One region of the Streptomyces sp. NPDC055400 genome, then DNA from elsewhere that is predicted to be linked to it. Evidence: riboswitches for the same ligand, from Rfam matches in the RefSeq annotation. Region 1 holds a riboswitch; the other holds the start of a gene.
What was found. Region 1 has a riboswitch for glycine ahead of gcvT (glycine cleavage system aminomethyltransferase GcvT). Riboswitches for the same ligand answer to the same signal wherever they lie in the genome.

Region 1 (7,648 bases):
GCGTGTAGAACGGCCGCAGCGTGGCGCGCATCCAGTCACCGACCGGGTCCTGGGTGATGTCGAGCAGGACGAGGTTCACCGGCCAGGGCGCGGGAGCCCGGCCGAGGGCGCGGCCCAAAGCGTCCATGGGCAGGTTGCGCGCGGGGCCCTCCCACTGCGACAGCTCGACGCCAACGAAGAGGAGGGGGTCGCCGCCCTCGACGCTGGCGAGGCAGCGGCGGGCGGTCAGGACGACGCCGGACGCCTCGAACTCCTCGCGCACGGCGGCCAGGAAGTCGACCGGGTCGTCCTGCCAGTCGGGCTCGTAGAGGCTGACCCGGCCACCCGTGGCGGGCCCGTCCAGCGGCGTACGGCCGGACTTGCACAGCTCGGCGACGGCGGGCGGGGGCAGCGGGACGCCGACGGCGCCGTCCGGATTCACCGCGATGCCGACCTGCGGGGGCAGCCCGCGCGCGAACTCGACGGCCGGCGCGACCGTGCAGCCCATCCGGTCGCCGACGACCGCGAGGAACTGCTCCTCGGAGCTGAAGACGGGCACATAGGCCTGGCCCTCGATCTCCAGCGTCGGCAGGTCGAGGTTCGGGCTGCCGGGACCGCCGCCCTGGGGCAGCGGTATCCACACCCGGCTGCGCCCGAGGACCTCGACGATCCGGCCGCCCGCCGAGTCGGCCCCGAGGGAGGCGGCGAGCACCTCCTCGAGCTCGTTCGCCGGCCACCCGCCGTACGGATGTGCGTGAGCCTGCGCCGGAATGTCCATGTGCCTACCACCCGCTCTGGAACCGCTCTGTCTGCGGCCGAACCCTAGCGCGTACGGGTGACAGAACACCCTCCGCGTCCGTGCGCGCACAGAGGGTCGCGACCGGTCAACTCCCCTCGAACCCGATCCCGTTCAGCACATCCGTCGCGTCCCGGTCGAGCAGCACCGCGGACGCGCAGCCCCACGGCAGGTCACCGCGCTCGGCGGACTCCACCAGGCCCGCGACCGCGCGGCGGTGCCGGGCGAACGCGTAGCGCGAGACCCCGCGGCCGCGGTCCCGCTGGCCCGCGAGCGCCGTGTCCGCGTCGACGTCGAGCAGCATCAGATGCAGGTCCGCCCCGCGCCGCCCGGCCTCCTTGGCCAGCCAGCGCCGCACCCAGCGTTGCGTGCCGCAGTCGTGCAGGACGACGCTGCCTCCCGAGCGCAGGGCCCGCCGCAGCCCAGCGAAGTGCGCGAGCCGCACGAGCGGGCGGTACACGGCGTACGGGAGCAGCCGCGGCAGCCGGGCCGCCCAGCGGTCACGCGTGTCCTGCGAGTCGATGCGCACGGCACCCCCGGCACCGACCGCGCGGCGCATCAGCGTGGACTTGCCACTGCCCGGGAGCCCCGAGACCACGATCAGGTCACCCCGCGCGAAGCCGAGGCGCCTCGGCGTGCGGCCGCCTCTGCCGCGCAGATCCCTGACGACCGGACCGCGCCCTGTCGCCGCCCCGGGGCGGGGCACAGCACGCTGCCCGACTCCTGCCGCCGCGTACGCACCCGGCACTGCCTTGTGCACCGTGATCGTCCTCCCCGTTCGGTCACGCCACCCTTGCCCGTCAAGTGTAAAGAGACGGTAATGCCCTACAAGTGGTTTCCCCGTACGGTCGGCATGCAATGATGTGCGCGCCAAGAGCACGACCAACTGCATACCGGCCGCTTGAATCCGCGCGGGAGAGCTCCCCGGACGCCTACGCGTCCCCGGGGGCGCCGAAGGAGCAAGTTCCTCCCTTGAATCTCTCAGGCCCCGTACCGCGCGGGCGAGGCATATCTGAAAAGCGGGCGGCCCTCGGCCGCTCCACCCAAGGTGCAAGCCGCGACCACCTGTACGTGTGGCGCCGGCGAACCTCTCAGGTTCCGATGACAGATGGGGAGGAAGACCATCGCCCTCGTCTGTCATGCCTGGGATCCTGGAGCACCACTCATGAACAACGTCCCCCGTAAGACCGCCCTCGACGCCCTGCACCGCTCGCTGGGCGCGACGATGACCGACTTCGCGGGCTGGGACATGCCGCTGCGGTACGGCAGCGAGCGCGACGAGCACATCGCGGTCCGCACCAAGGCGGGCCTCTTCGACCTCTCGCACATGGGCGAGATCACCGTCACCGGGCCGCAGGCCGTCGATCTCCTCGACTACGCCCTCGTCGGCAACATGTCCACGATCGGCCCCGGCCGCGCCCGCTACACCATGATCTGCCAGGAGGACGGCGGGATCGTCGACGACCTGATCGTCTACCGCCTGGGCGAGCACGAGTACATGATCGTCGCCAACGCGGGCAACGCGCAGATCGTCCTCGACGCGGTCACCGAGCGCGCCGCCGGCTTCGACGCCGAGGTCCGCGACGACCGCGACGCGTATGCGCTGATCGCCGTCCAGGGCCCCGAGTCCCCCGGCATCCTGAAGTCCCTCACGGACGCCGACCTGGACGGTCTCAAGTACTACGCGGGCCTGCCCGGCACCGTCGCCGGCGTCCCGGCCCTCATCGCCCGCACCGGCTACACCGGCGAGGACGGCTTCGAGCTGTTCGTCGCCCCGGAGCACGCCGAGAAGCTGTGGCAGGCGCTGACCGACGCGGGCGCGCCGGTCGGGCTCGTCCCCGCCGGCCTCTCCTGCCGCGACACGCTGCGCCTGGAGGCCGGCATGCCGCTGTACGGGCACGAGCTGACGACGGCGCTGACCCCCTTCGACGCCGGTCTCGGCCGCGTCGTGAAGTTCGAGAAGACCGGCAACGAGGGCCGCTTCGTGGGCCGCGAGGCGCTCGAGGCAGCCGCCGAGCGCGCCGAGACCGCCCCGCCGCGCAAGCTCGTCGGCCTGATCGCCGAGGGCCGCCGGGTGCCGCGCGCCGGGATGTCCGTGGTCGCCGACGGCAAGGTGATCGGCGAGGTCACCTCCGGCGCCCCCTCCCCCACGCTCGGCAAGCCGATCGCCATCGCCTATGTGGACGCGGCGCACGCCGCCCCCGGCACCGAGGGCGTGGGCGTGGACATCCGCGGCGCCCACGAGCCGTACGAGGTCGTGGCGCTGCCGTTCTACAAGCGCCAGAAGTAGTCCGACCAGTCCTCACGGGGGCCGCCGGAAGTAACCCAGCGCACACCCCTCTCGTTCCGCAGCACCCACCCGCGTACAGGAGAATTCAGATCATGAGCAACCCCCAGCAGCTGCGCTACAGCAAGGAGCACGAGTGGCTGTCGGGCGCCGAGGACGGCGTCTCGACGGTCGGCATCACCGAGTTCGCGGCCAACGCGCTCGGCGATGTCGTCTACGCCCAGCTCCCCGAGGTCGGTGACACGGTGACCGCGGGCGAGACCTGCGGCGAGCTCGAGTCGACCAAGTCCGTCAGCGACCTGTACTCCCCGGTCACCGGCGAGGTCGTCGAGGCGAACCAGGACGTGGTGGACGACCCGTCGCTGGTGAACTCCGCCCCGTTCGAGGGCGGCTGGCTGTTCAAGGTCCGCACCTCGGAAGAGCCGAAGGACCTGCTCTCCGCGGACGAGTACGACGCGTTCTCCGGCTCCGGCAACTAGGGACACCACGACCATGTCGCTCATGAACACCCCGCTGCACGAGCTCGACCCGGACGTCGCCGCCGCGCTCGACGCCGAGCTGCTCCGCCAGCAGTCCACCCTCGAGATGATCGCGTCGGAGAACTTCGCTCCGGTCGCCGTCATGGAGGCCCAGGGCTCGGTCCTGACCAACAAGTACGCCGAGGGCTACCCCGGCCGGCGCTACTACGGCGGCTGCGAGCACGTCGACGTCACCGAGCAGATCGCCATCGACCGGGTCAAGGACCTCTTCGGCGCCGAGTACGCCAACGTCCAGCCCCACTCCGGCGCCTCCGCCAACCAGGCCGCCCTCTTCGCGCTCGCCAAGCCCGGCGACACGATCCTCGGCCTGGACCTCGCCCACGGCGGCCACCTCACCCACGGCATGCGCCTGAACTTCTCCGGCAAGCAGTTCGACGTGGTCGCGTACCACGTCGACGAGGCCGGTCTCGTGGACATGGCCGAGGTCGAGCGCCTCGCCAAGGAGCACCGCCCCAAGGTGATCATCGCGGGCTGGTCCGCCTACCCGCGCCGGCTGGACTTCGCCGCGTTCCGCCGCATCGCGGACGAGACCGGCGCCTACCTGTGGGTCGACATGGCCCACTTCGCCGGACTCGTCGCGGCCGGGCTGCACCCCAACCCGGTCGAGTACGCGGACGTGGTGACCTCCACCACACACAAGACGCTCGGCGGGCCGCGCGGCGGGATCATCCTCGCGAAGAAGGACTTCGCGAAGAAGCTGAACTCGTCCGTCTTCCCCGGCTTCCAGGGCGGCCCCCTGGAGCACGTGATCGCCGCCAAGGCCGTCTCCTTCAAGGTCGCCGCGAGCGAGGACTTCAAGGAGCGCCAGCAGCGCACCGTCGAGGGCGCCCAGATCCTCGCCGCCCGTCTGACCTCGGACGACGCCCGCGCCGCCGGCGTGAACGTGCTGTCCGGCGGCACCGACGTGCACCTGGTCCTGGTCGACCTGCGCGAGTCCGAGCTGGACGGCCAGCAGGCCGAGGACCGCCTCCACGAGGTCGGCATCACGGTCAACCGCAACGCCGTCCCGAACGACCCGCGTCCCCCGATGGTCACCTCGGGCCTGCGGATCGGCACCCCGGCCCTGGCCACCCGCGGCTTCCGGGCCGAGGACTTCACCGAGGTCGCCGACATCATCGCCGAAGCGCTGAAGGCGCCCGCTCCCTTCGGGGGTACTGACGCGGCGTCCCTCAAGGCCCGCGTCACCGCTCTCGCCGAGAAGTACCCCCTGTACCCCGGCCTGAAGTAGTTTCGTACGCATTTGTACGTCTGAAAGTTCGGGGCACCGCGCACACTGGACAGTGAGAGCGGTGCCCCGCCCCATACAACCGCCCCCCCTGTAGCCCTGCGCACCGCCCCGGCGGACAACGGCGTCCGCCGAAACCCACCTAGGAGTTCCCCCGTGGCCATCTCGGTCTTCGACCTGTTCTCGATCGGCATCGGCCCGTCCAGCTCCCACACGGTCGGCCCGATGCGGGCGGCCCGCATGTTCGCGCGCCGCCTGAAGAACGAGGGCCTGCTCGCCCACACCGCCGCGATACGCGCCGAGCTCTACGGGTCCCTCGGCGCCACCGGACACGGCCACGGCACCCCCAAGGCGGTCCTGCTCGGCCTGGAGGGCGACTCCCCCCGCACCGTCGACGTGGAGAAGGCCGACGACCGCATCGAGGCGATCAAGGGGTCCGGGAAGCTCAGCCTGCTCGGCGTCCACGAGATCCCGTTCGGCTTCGACGACGACCTGGTCCTGCACCGCCGCAAGGCACTCCCGTACCACGCCAACGGCATGACGATCTTCGCCTACGACCACGAGGGCGCCCTCCTCCTGGAGAAGACGTACTACTCGGTGGGCGGCGGCTTCGTCGTCGACGAGGATGCCGTGGCCGGCGAGAACCCGATCGTGCCCGACGACACGGTCCTCAAGTACCCCTTCCGCACCGGCGACGAGCTGCTCCGCCTCGCCGAGGAGACCGGCCTGTCCATCTCCGCGCTGATGCTGGAGAACGAGAAGGCCTGGCGCACCGAGGACGAGATCCGCTCCGGACTCCTCGACATCTGGCGCGTCATGCAGGCCTGCGTCTCGCGCGGCATGTCCCGCGAGGGCATCCTGCCCGGCGGCCTCAAGGTCCGCCGCCGCGCCGCGAACTCGGCCCGCCAGCTGCGCGCCGAGGGCGACCCGATGGCCCGCGCCATGGAGTGGATCACCCTCTACGCGATGGCCGTCAACGAGGAGAACGCCGCGGGCGGCCGCGTCGTGACCGCGCCCACCAACGGCGCCGCGGGCATCATCCCCGCGGTCCTGCACTACTACATCAACTTCGTGGCCGGCGGGGCCTCCCAGGAGGAGAAGGACGAGGGCGTCGTCCGCTTCATGCTCTCCGCGGGCGCCATCGGCATGCTCTTCAAGGAGAACGCCTCCATCTCCGGCGCCGAGGTCGGCTGCCAGGGCGAGGTCGGCTCCGCCTGCTCGATGGCCGCGGGCGCCCTCGCCGAGGTCCTCGGCGGCACCCCCGAGCAGGTCGAGAACGCCGCCGAGATCGGCATGGAGCACAACCTCGGCCTGACCTGCGACCCCGTCGGCGGCCTCGTCCAGATCCCCTGCATCGAGCGCAACGGCATGGCCGCCGTGAAGGCCGTCACCGCGGCCCGCATGGCGATGCGCGGCGACGGCAGCCACAAGGTCTCCCTCGACAAGGTCATCAAGACCATGAAGGAGACCGGCGCCGACATGTCCGTCAAGTACAAGGAGACGGCGCGGGGCGGCCTCGCCGTCAACATCATCGAGTGCTGACGATCAGCGGGGGCTGAGGGCGGCGGCCGTCACAGGGTCGCCGTCGTGCCCTCCCCCGCCCCGCTTCCCGCGAGCCACTGGTCCCAGCTCAGGTTGAACGCCGCGTAGCCGTTGTCGGCCGGAGCCTTGGCGCGCGGCGAGCCCGTGATCGTGACGGGATCGCCCTGCTTGACCTGGCCGTAGAACCACTTGGCGTCGGACAGCGACAGGTGGACGCAGCCGTGCGAGCCGCGGGCCGAGCCGCTGCCCGGGTTCGGGTCACCGGTCGAGTAGTGGACGTACGTGCCGGACTGGGTGAGGTGGACGTCCCAGGGCAGCGTCAGGTCGTAGTAGTTGGCGCTGCCCTTGTCGCAGCTGATGCCGACGCTGCAGGAGGTCATGTGGACCTTCTCCTGCTTGTCGATGACGGCCATCGTGCCGTTCCACGTCGGGAACTCGGCGCTGCCCGCGTTGATCGACAGCGTCCGCACGGCCTGGCCGTTCTTGGTGACCTTCATGGTGTGACCGGTGACGGAGACGTCGGCCCGGACGTCGTCGCCGACCGTGAAGGAGTGCGTGTAACCGTGCACGCCGTAGCGGCCGTTGCCGTTGCTGACGCCCTTCATGTCGGCGTCGACCTTCACCTTCGTACCGGAGGGCCAGTACGTCTTGGGGCGCCAGTCGGCGCGCCTGTCGCCGAACCAGTGCCAGGCGCCGGCCACCGGCTGCGACGTGCTGACCTTCATGTGCTTCTCGACGGAGGCGCGCGCCTTGGCGGCCACGGGGTTGGTGAAGACCACCGAAATCGGCATCGCCACGCCGACCTTGGCGTCGCTCAGCGGAGTTATCGTCTCCAGGAGCATCGGCGGACCCTTGGGCTTCGCCGGTGAGGGCTTGGCGCTCGCGCCCGGCTTCCCCACCGCCTTCCCGTCGTTCCCGCCCGCCGCCTTGTCGCCACTGCCGCCGCCGCAGGCGCTCGCGCCCACCAGCACCGCGACCGTCACGAGCGCGACCCCTATTCCGCCCTTGCGCCGTCCCACGACCTGCCCCACTCTCCGATTCAACCCATGCCCCCCAACGGGCCCAACTCACTGTCAGACAGTGACAGGGCTCCGGCAGTTGCAGGGGCTCATGTAAAGCGTGTTCCAAGACTGCGGCCACCGAAACGTCCAGGCGGCGCGCCTCGCCGCACAGGCGGATCAACGCGGGGAAACAGGTACCCCGACGGGATCGGATCGGGGACGATGGATTTTCGACCTCGTCGCCCCACCGACCAGGAGGCCAGCATGCTGCGCGGCATC
Region 2 (7,648 bases), on a different contig from region 1:
CGAGGTAGAAGTCACGGTCGGCCGCCTCGACCCCCCAGGCGTCGAGCCCGGCAGCGGCCAGCGGCAGCAGCTCGTCCCGTACGAGCGTGACGGCGGGCACCTTCTCGACCCCGCCGAAGCGGCCCCGGCGCGGCCAGTCCAGGCGCGCCTCGATCCCGTACCGGCATGCCTCGTCGAAGTTGCGGGCCGCCGCGTCGAAGGGCAGGCGGGTCCAGACGGGGCGGGCGTCCTCGGCGAGGGCGCGTACGACGCCGTAGTAGAACGCGACGTTCGCGATGACGTCGGTGACGGTGGGACCCGCGGGCAGGACGCGGTTCTCCACGCGCAGGTGCGGCATGCCGTCGGCCATCCCGTACACGGGCCGGTTCCAGCGGTAGACCGTGCCGTTGTGCAGGACGAGTTCGCCGAGCGCCGGAACTCCGCCGTCGTCGATGACGCGCAGCGGCTCCTCGTCGTCGCACAGGGGCAGCAGGGGCGGGAAGTAGCGCAGGTTCTCCTCGAAGAGGTCGTACGCGCTGCTGATCCAGCGCTCACCGAACCAGGTGCGCGGCCGCACCCCTTGGGCCTGGAGCTCGGGCGGGCGGGTGTCGGTCGACTGCTGGAACAGGGGCGGCCTCGATTCGCGCCAAAGCTCATGCCCGAACAGGAACGGCGAGTTGGCGCCGACCGCGACCTGTACGGCGGCGACGGCCTGCGCGGCGTTCCACACGTCGGCGAATCGGGCGGGCGTGACCTGGAGGTGCAACTGCACGGAGGTGCAGGCCGCTTCGGTCGCTATGGACCCCGAGCTGCAGCGCAGGTGCTCCACCCCGTCGATGTCGACCACGAAGTCCTCGCCGCGCGCGGCCACCATCTGGTCGTTGAGAAGGCTGTAGCGGTCCACGTCGGACAGGTTCGCGGAGACGAGATCATCGGGCGCGAGCGTCGGGAGAATGCCGATCATCACGATCCCGGCGTCCACCTCGTTCGCTTTCCGGTGGGCATAGGCGAGGCCGGTCCTGAGCTCCTCGGCAAGCCGGTCGAGAACCCGGCCTTCCAATCGATGGGGGGCAATGTTCACTTCCAGATTGAACATTCCGAGTTCGGTCTGGAAATCACGGCTCGCGATGCGCTCGAGAACTTGCGCATTCATCATTCTGGGCATGCCGTCGGGCCCCGCGAGATTCAACTCGATCTCCAGGCCCATCAGATTTCTCGGACGGTCGAACCTCTCCTCCTCCAGGAGTCGCCCGAGCCCCACCAGACACTGCTGCAGCTTCCTGCGGTAGTGCCGTCGATCGGACAGGTCGAACGCGCCCGCCACGACCTTCTCCCCCATGGAAGCGTCCCTCCTCGCATGGACGACCCGGCCACCCGGCCGCTGTGTCACGGTGGATGATGCCCAGGCAATGTGATCGATAACGCCCCGCTCTCCGCCGCGGGCGAGTAGGCTCGCAGCAGTTGTCACGGGGCACATTCACGAGGCATGCAGCATGTCGAAGAGTCGGTTCCATCCAGCCTGGTGATAAACACCGACGAGAATCGGCCGTCCGCTCGCCGTGAAGATTACGAGGTCACGGACCCGGCCCCGCTGGAAATCGGGAGATTCCCCTCATCTCGCCGACCGAATAACGCCTTGCCGAGCATTTTCGAGACGGCTAGACGAAACACCGCGTGAACACGTGTCGTATAAACTCCGCGAACGAGGCAGAGAGTTGGCGCTCGCGGTACCTGCCCCCGCCCCCTCTGGCCCGGTCAGCTGACAGCGCCGTCCGCTCGTCCCGCCACGCCCTCGATCCACCGTGCCTGTCGAATGAGAGGCGACCCACCATGCCGCTGCATGTCCCTCCGGCTCCCGCGCCCGCCCTGCGCACCGTCCTCACGGCCCTCGGTTCCCCCACCGCGGTCCGCGAGGCCCGCACCCCCTCCCTGCGCTCCGCCCAAGGACCGGCGAGCCCTGAACTCCCGTTGCCCGTCCACGTACTGGACCGGGTCACGGGCAGCGCGGGCCCCTCGCCGACCCGACTCGCCGGATGGCGGTTCCTGATCCGCTGCGGGGAGCGCGCGGTGGCCGCCGCCGACACGATGCTGACCGCCGACGGCTGGGCCTTCTCGCACTTCTTCGAGGGCCCTTACGTCGCGGCCACCGAACGCGCGCTGCGCCAGGCCGAGTCCCTGCCCGCGGCCTACCAGCCGCGTCTGCTCTCGGTCCCGGAGCTGTACATGCTCACCCTGTGGCTGCACGGGGACTGCAACGCCGACGCCTCCACGGGCCATCCCGCGGCCAGTGACCTCCTGGTCCCGCTCGCGCCCGCGCCGCCCGGCATCGCCGCCCACCGCCCGCACCGGGTCGCCGAACTGCTGCCCGTCCTCACCCATCGGCTGACCCCCGCGCCACTTCTGGGCTCACCCGCCTGACGCGACCGGGCCGCCTCACGCGCCCGCGCCCCGCTACCGATGCCGACCGGTCGCGGGGCGCAGTCGTGCCCTCGCCCGCTCTTCCGGACTAGCCCGGTCAGGCCACCCCGAACCACCCGAAGGGACAGTGCAGTTGGGGTGAACCGTCCGCACGGGTGACGCGTCCTCATCCAGTGAGGACCGCTGCGACGAAATACCTGCGGATTGACGCCCGTGGGGCAACACTGGGTTCCGGACCGACCGACAAACGGGGGGCGGCCATGAACAACGCTTCAAGCCGCAGGACAGACAGCGACATCACACCCATCGCCGACATTACTTCACAGGGAAAGATCCCATCCATGTGCCAGCACCAGCCACCGTGCCCGTCCGCAGACTCCGCCGACCGGGAGGCCGCGCTCCCCGTGGCCCACCACCCCGAACAGGGCTGGAGTCTGCTCTGCAACGGCGTCCTGCTCTTCGAGGACACCGGTGAGCTGCTGCCCAACGGCCAGATCATCGCTCCGCACCGCCCCGAGCACGTCGTGACCGCGGCCTGAGCGGATCCGGACGCCGACGGCGTCCCTGTACGAAAGGGCCGGCCCCGGGAAACCCCGGAACCGGCCCTGACGCATGTCAGCGCGCGTATCAGTCCTCGTACGCGTCCATGGGCGGGCACGAGCAGACGAGATTCCGGTCGCCGTACGCCTGGTCGATCCGGCGGACCGGCGGCCAGTACTTGTCTGCGGCCACGACACCGGCGGGGAAGACCGCCACCTCGCGGCTGTACGCGTGCTCCCACTCGCCGCCGAGCGCGGCCGCGGTGTGCGGCGCGTTGCGCAGCGGGTTGCCCTCGGCGGGCCACTGGCCCGAACCGACCTTCTCGATCTCCCCGCGAATGGCGATCATCGCCTCGCAGAACCGGTCGAGCTCGGTCAGGTCCTCGCTCTCGGTCGGCTCGATCATCAGCGTCCCGGCCACCGGGAACGACATGGTCGGCGCGTGGAACCCGTAGTCGATGAGCCGCTTGGCGATGTCGTCGACGCTGACACCGGTCGCCTTCGAGATCGGGCGCAGGTCGATGATGCACTCGTGCGCGACGAGGCCGCCGGGGCCCGTGTACAGCACCGGGAAGTGCGGCTCGAGACGCTTGGCGATGTAGTTGGCGCTCAGCACCGCGACCTGTGTGGCCCGCTTGAGGCCCTCGCCGCCCATGAGACGCACATACGCCCACGAGATCGGCAGGATGCCCGCGGAGCCCCACGGCGCCGCGGAGATCGGGCCGACGCCGGTCGCGGGACCTGCGGCGGGCTGCATCGGGTGGTTCGGCAGGTACGGCGCGAGGTGCGCGCGGACACCGACCGGGCCGACGCCCGGACCGCCGCCGCCGTGCGGGATGCAGAACGTCTTGTGCAGGTTGAGGTGCGAGACGTCGCCGCCGAAGTGACCCGGCTTGGCGAGGCCCACCAGGGCGTTCAGGTTGGCGCCGTCGACGTAGACCTGGCCGCCTGCGTCGTGCACCTGCGCGCAGATGTCGGCGACGTGCTCCTCGAACACACCGTGCGTCGACGGGTAGGTGATCATCAGGACGGCGAGCTCGTCGGCGTACTGCTCGATCTTGGCGCGCAGGTCGGCGATGTCGATCTCGCCGTCGTCGGCCGTCTTCACGACGACGACCTTCATGCCGGCCATCACAGCGCTCGCGGCGTTGGTGCCGTGCGCGGACGACGGGATGAGGCAGATGGTGCGCTGGTCGTCGCCGTTGGCACGGTGGTAGCCGCGGACGGCGAGGAGACCGGCCAGCTCGCCCTGCGAACCGGCGTTCGGCTGGAGCGACACCTTGTCGTAGCCGGTGACCTCCGCGAGGCGCTCCTCCAGCTCACGGATGAGCGTGAGGTAGCCCTGCGCCTGCTCGGCGGGCGCGAAGGGGTGCAGCTGGCCGAACTCGGGCCAGGTGACCGGCTCCATCTCCGTCGTCGCGTTGAGCTTCATCGTGCAGGAGCCCAGCGGGATCATGCCGCGGTCGAGCGCGTAGTCACGGTCGGCCAGCTTGCGCAGGTAGCGCAGCATCGAGGTCTCGGAGCGGTGCGCGTGGAACACGGGGTGCGTCAGGTAGTCGTCCCCGCGCAGGAGGCCCGCGGGCAGCGTGTCCTGTGCGGCCGCGTCGAGCGCGTCGACATCGGCCTCGACACCGAACGCGGCCCAGACGGCGCCCAGTTGGGTACGCGTCGTGGTCTCGTCGCACGAGATCGACACGTGGTCGGCGTCCACCAGGTGGAGGTTGACGCCACCCTCGCGCGCGGCGCTGACGATGTCGGCGCCGCGCCCGGCGGCCTTCACGGTCAGGGTGTCGAAGTACGCGCCGTGCACGACCTCGACACCGCCGGCCTTGAGGCCCGCGGCGAGCAGCGTCGCGTACCGGTGGGTGCGCCGCGCGATGCCCTTGAGTCCGTCCGGTCCGTGGTACACGGCGTACATGCCGGCCATGACGGCGAGCAGCACCTGAGCGGTACAGATGTTGCTGGTGGCCTTCTCGCGACGGATGTGCTGCTCACGGGTCTGCAGCGCGAGGCGGTACGCCTTGTTGCCGTCGGCGTCGACGGAGACGCCCACGAGGCGGCCGGGCAGGCTGCGCGCGAACTTCTCGCGGACCGCCATGTAGCCGGCGTGCGGACCGCCGAAGCCCATCGGGACGCCGAAGCGCTGCGTGGTACCGACGGCGATGTCGGCGCCGAGCTCGCCGGGGGAGGTCAGCAGCGTGAGGGCGAGCAGATCGGCAGCGACCGTGACGACGGCGCCCAGCTCGTGAGCCTGGTCTATGACCGGCTTGATGTCACGGACAGCCCCGGAGGCGCCCGGGTACTGGATCAGGACGCCGACGACGCCGCGCTCGGCGAGCTCGGCCGGGATGCCCTCGGAAAGGTCGGCGACGACGACCTCGACACCGGTCGGCTCGGCGCGCGTCTGGATCACGGCGATGGTCTGCGGCAGCGCGTCCGCGTCGACCACGAAGGCGCCGTTCTTGACCTTGCCGATGCGCCGCGACAGCGCCATGGCCTCGGCCGCGGCCGTGCCCTCGTCGAGCAGCGAGGCGCCCGAGGTCGGCAGGCCGGTCAGCTCGGCGACCATCGTCTGGAAGTTGAGCAGCGCCTCGAGCCGGCCCTGCGAGATCTCCGGCTGGTAGGGCGTGTACGCCGTGTACCAGGCCGGGTTCTCCATGACGTTGCGCAGGATGACGGGCGGCGTGAACGTGCCGTAGTAGCCGAGTCCGACCATCGAGTCGAGGACCTGGTTGCGGTCCGCGAGGGAGCGGAGCTCGGCGAGCACCTCGGCCTCGGTGCGGGCCCCGGGAAGATCGAGCGCCTCGGCGCTCTTGATCACGTCCGGGACCGCGGCCGCCGTCAGCTCGTCGAGCGAGCCGTACCCGACCTGCGCGAGCATCTTGGCCTGCGCTGCTTCATCCGGACCGATATGGCGCTGCTCGAAGGGGATTCCCTGCTCCAGCTGGGAAAGCGGAGTACGGTTGGCGGTCATTGCGGAGGCCTCCTGGTCATACGACCTGCGAGGGGCACCACGGCGCGGGTGCCCGGACGGCCTCCCCCTCTGTCATCTCAACCTGAGAGCTTCACCGGCGTGCCCCACATCACGAAGGGCATGCCGACTTTCACCGTCGGTGAGAGCGGAGGCCTGAACGCCCGCCCTGCTTTCCAGAGTGACCTCGTCCGTGCGGTACAGGGGCCTGAGAGATTCCGGGGAGGAGTTGCTCCTTCGGCGCCTCCGGTGTCATCCGGAGGACTCTCCCGCACGGGGTCAGCAGCCATCGCCAGCCTACCAGCGGCGACAGCGCCCCAGGCTTCGAGTGGCCGCCGTCACCAATGTGCACTTTGGTAGTGCTTACGGATGAGTTGCGAGCAGCTGGAGGGCCCCGTGCAGACCGATGTCGATCCGCGAAACCTGATCGGCCGCAAGGCGTTCGACCGCAACGGAGCCAAAATCGGGACTGTCGACGAGGTCTACCTCGACGACGCGACCGGGGTCCCGGAGTGGGCGGCCATACGCACAGGCCTGTTCAGCCGGGACGCCTTCGTCCCCCTGGAGCCGAGCGAGCTGGTGGAGGGCACCCTGCGCATCCCCTTCGAACGCTCCCTGATCAAGGACGCCCCCGACTTCGGGGTCGGCCGTCACCTCTCCCCGGAACAGGAGCTCCAGCTCTACCACCACTACGGGCTCGACATCACGGGCCCGGACGACCCCGCGCCCCCTCAGGGCCGTAATTTCGGCAAGATCGCCGGCACATCAGACGACACCTGACCCGGCACTCTGCTCCCCCGCCTCGACCCGCCTCACGTCGCCCTCCGCCACCAGCGGCAGCGGCTCCGCGGGGACGAGCGCGGGGTCGTCGGTCCGGAACGTACGCACCCTCCCCGGCTCCGAGTACGGCGTCTCGAAGCGCACCGTCACCCGCCCGAGCCCGCTCCCCTGCACCCACCCGTGCCCGAACTCCTCGTGCCGCACGTCGTGCCCGGCCACCCAGCGCCGGTCCCCGGCCTCGACGACCTCTTCGGCAGCCGCCTGGCCCTCATCCCCCGCACCATCCGCCCCTTCCGTCTCTCCCTCACCCTCGGCCGCGTGCGCCTCGGCCTGCGCCCGCGCCTGCGCGAACAGGTCCTCCTGCGTGTAGTCGGCCAGACCCGTCACTCCCACGCCCAGCAGCCGCACCCCGCCCGTCGTGTCCACGGACTCCAGGAGCCGCGCCGCCGCCTCCCGCACCACCGCGGGGTCGTCGGTCGGCCCGCGCAGCGTCTCGGATCTCGTCAGCGTGGAGAAGTCGTAGCGCCGCACCTTGAGGACCACCGTCCGCCCCGACCGCTGCGCCCCCCGCAACCGCTGCACACACCGCTCCGCAAGTCGCTGCACCTCGATCCGCACCCGCACCCGGTCGTGGATGTCCACGTCGTACGTGTCCTCGACCGACACCGACTTGGCGTCCCGCTCGGCCACCACGGGCCGGTCGTCGTGCGCGAGAGCCATGGCGTACAGCGACGCCCCGTGCGACTTCCCCAGCAGCCGTACGAGCTCGTCCTCGCCCGCCTCCGCGATCTCCTCGACCGTGGTGATCCCGGCGCGTCTGAGATGGTCCCCGGTCGCCGGCCCCACACCGGGCAGCGTGCGCACGGACATGGGCCCGAGCATGGCGCGCTCGGTGCCGGGCACGATCAGCCTCAGACCGTCCGGCTTGGCCTCCTCGGAGGCGATCTTCGCCAGCATCTTC

Region 2: linked by a shared signal. The riboswitch ahead of gcvP (aminomethyl-transferring glycine dehydrogenase) and the one ahead of gcvT (glycine cleavage system aminomethyltransferase GcvT) in region 1 are both predicted to bind glycine.

The regions. Positions count from the first base shown of each region.
Region 1 is NZ_JBSHLM010000013.1:207,627-215,274, reverse strand. It holds gene ACWIGU_RS31190 (enhanced serine sensitivity protein SseB) at 1-757, opposite strand, end outside; gene ACWIGU_RS31185 (AAA family ATPase) at 864-1,541, opposite strand; glycine riboswitch at 1,678-1,781, shown strand; glycine riboswitch at 1,782-1,893, shown strand; gene gcvT (glycine cleavage system aminomethyltransferase GcvT) at 1,941-3,065, shown strand; gene gcvH (glycine cleavage system protein GcvH) at 3,158-3,541, shown strand; gene glyA (serine hydroxymethyltransferase) at 3,555-4,829, shown strand; gene ACWIGU_RS31165 (L-serine ammonia-lyase) at 4,983-6,368, shown strand; gene ACWIGU_RS31160 (L,D-transpeptidase) at 6,398-7,399, opposite strand; gene ACWIGU_RS31155 (glycoside hydrolase family 25 protein) at 7,634-7,648, shown strand, end outside.
Region 2 is NZ_JBSHLM010000018.1:9,332-16,979, reverse strand. It holds gene ACWIGU_RS36575 (glutamate-cysteine ligase family protein) at 1-1,318, opposite strand, end outside; gene ACWIGU_RS36570 (hypothetical protein) at 1,810-2,397, shown strand; gene ACWIGU_RS36565 (DUF5999 family protein) at 2,739-2,936, shown strand; gene gcvP (aminomethyl-transferring glycine dehydrogenase) at 3,025-5,910, opposite strand; glycine riboswitch at 6,094-6,189, opposite strand; gene ACWIGU_RS36555 (PRC-barrel domain-containing protein) at 6,304-6,687, shown strand; gene ACWIGU_RS36550 (DNA polymerase IV) at 6,673-7,648, opposite strand, start outside.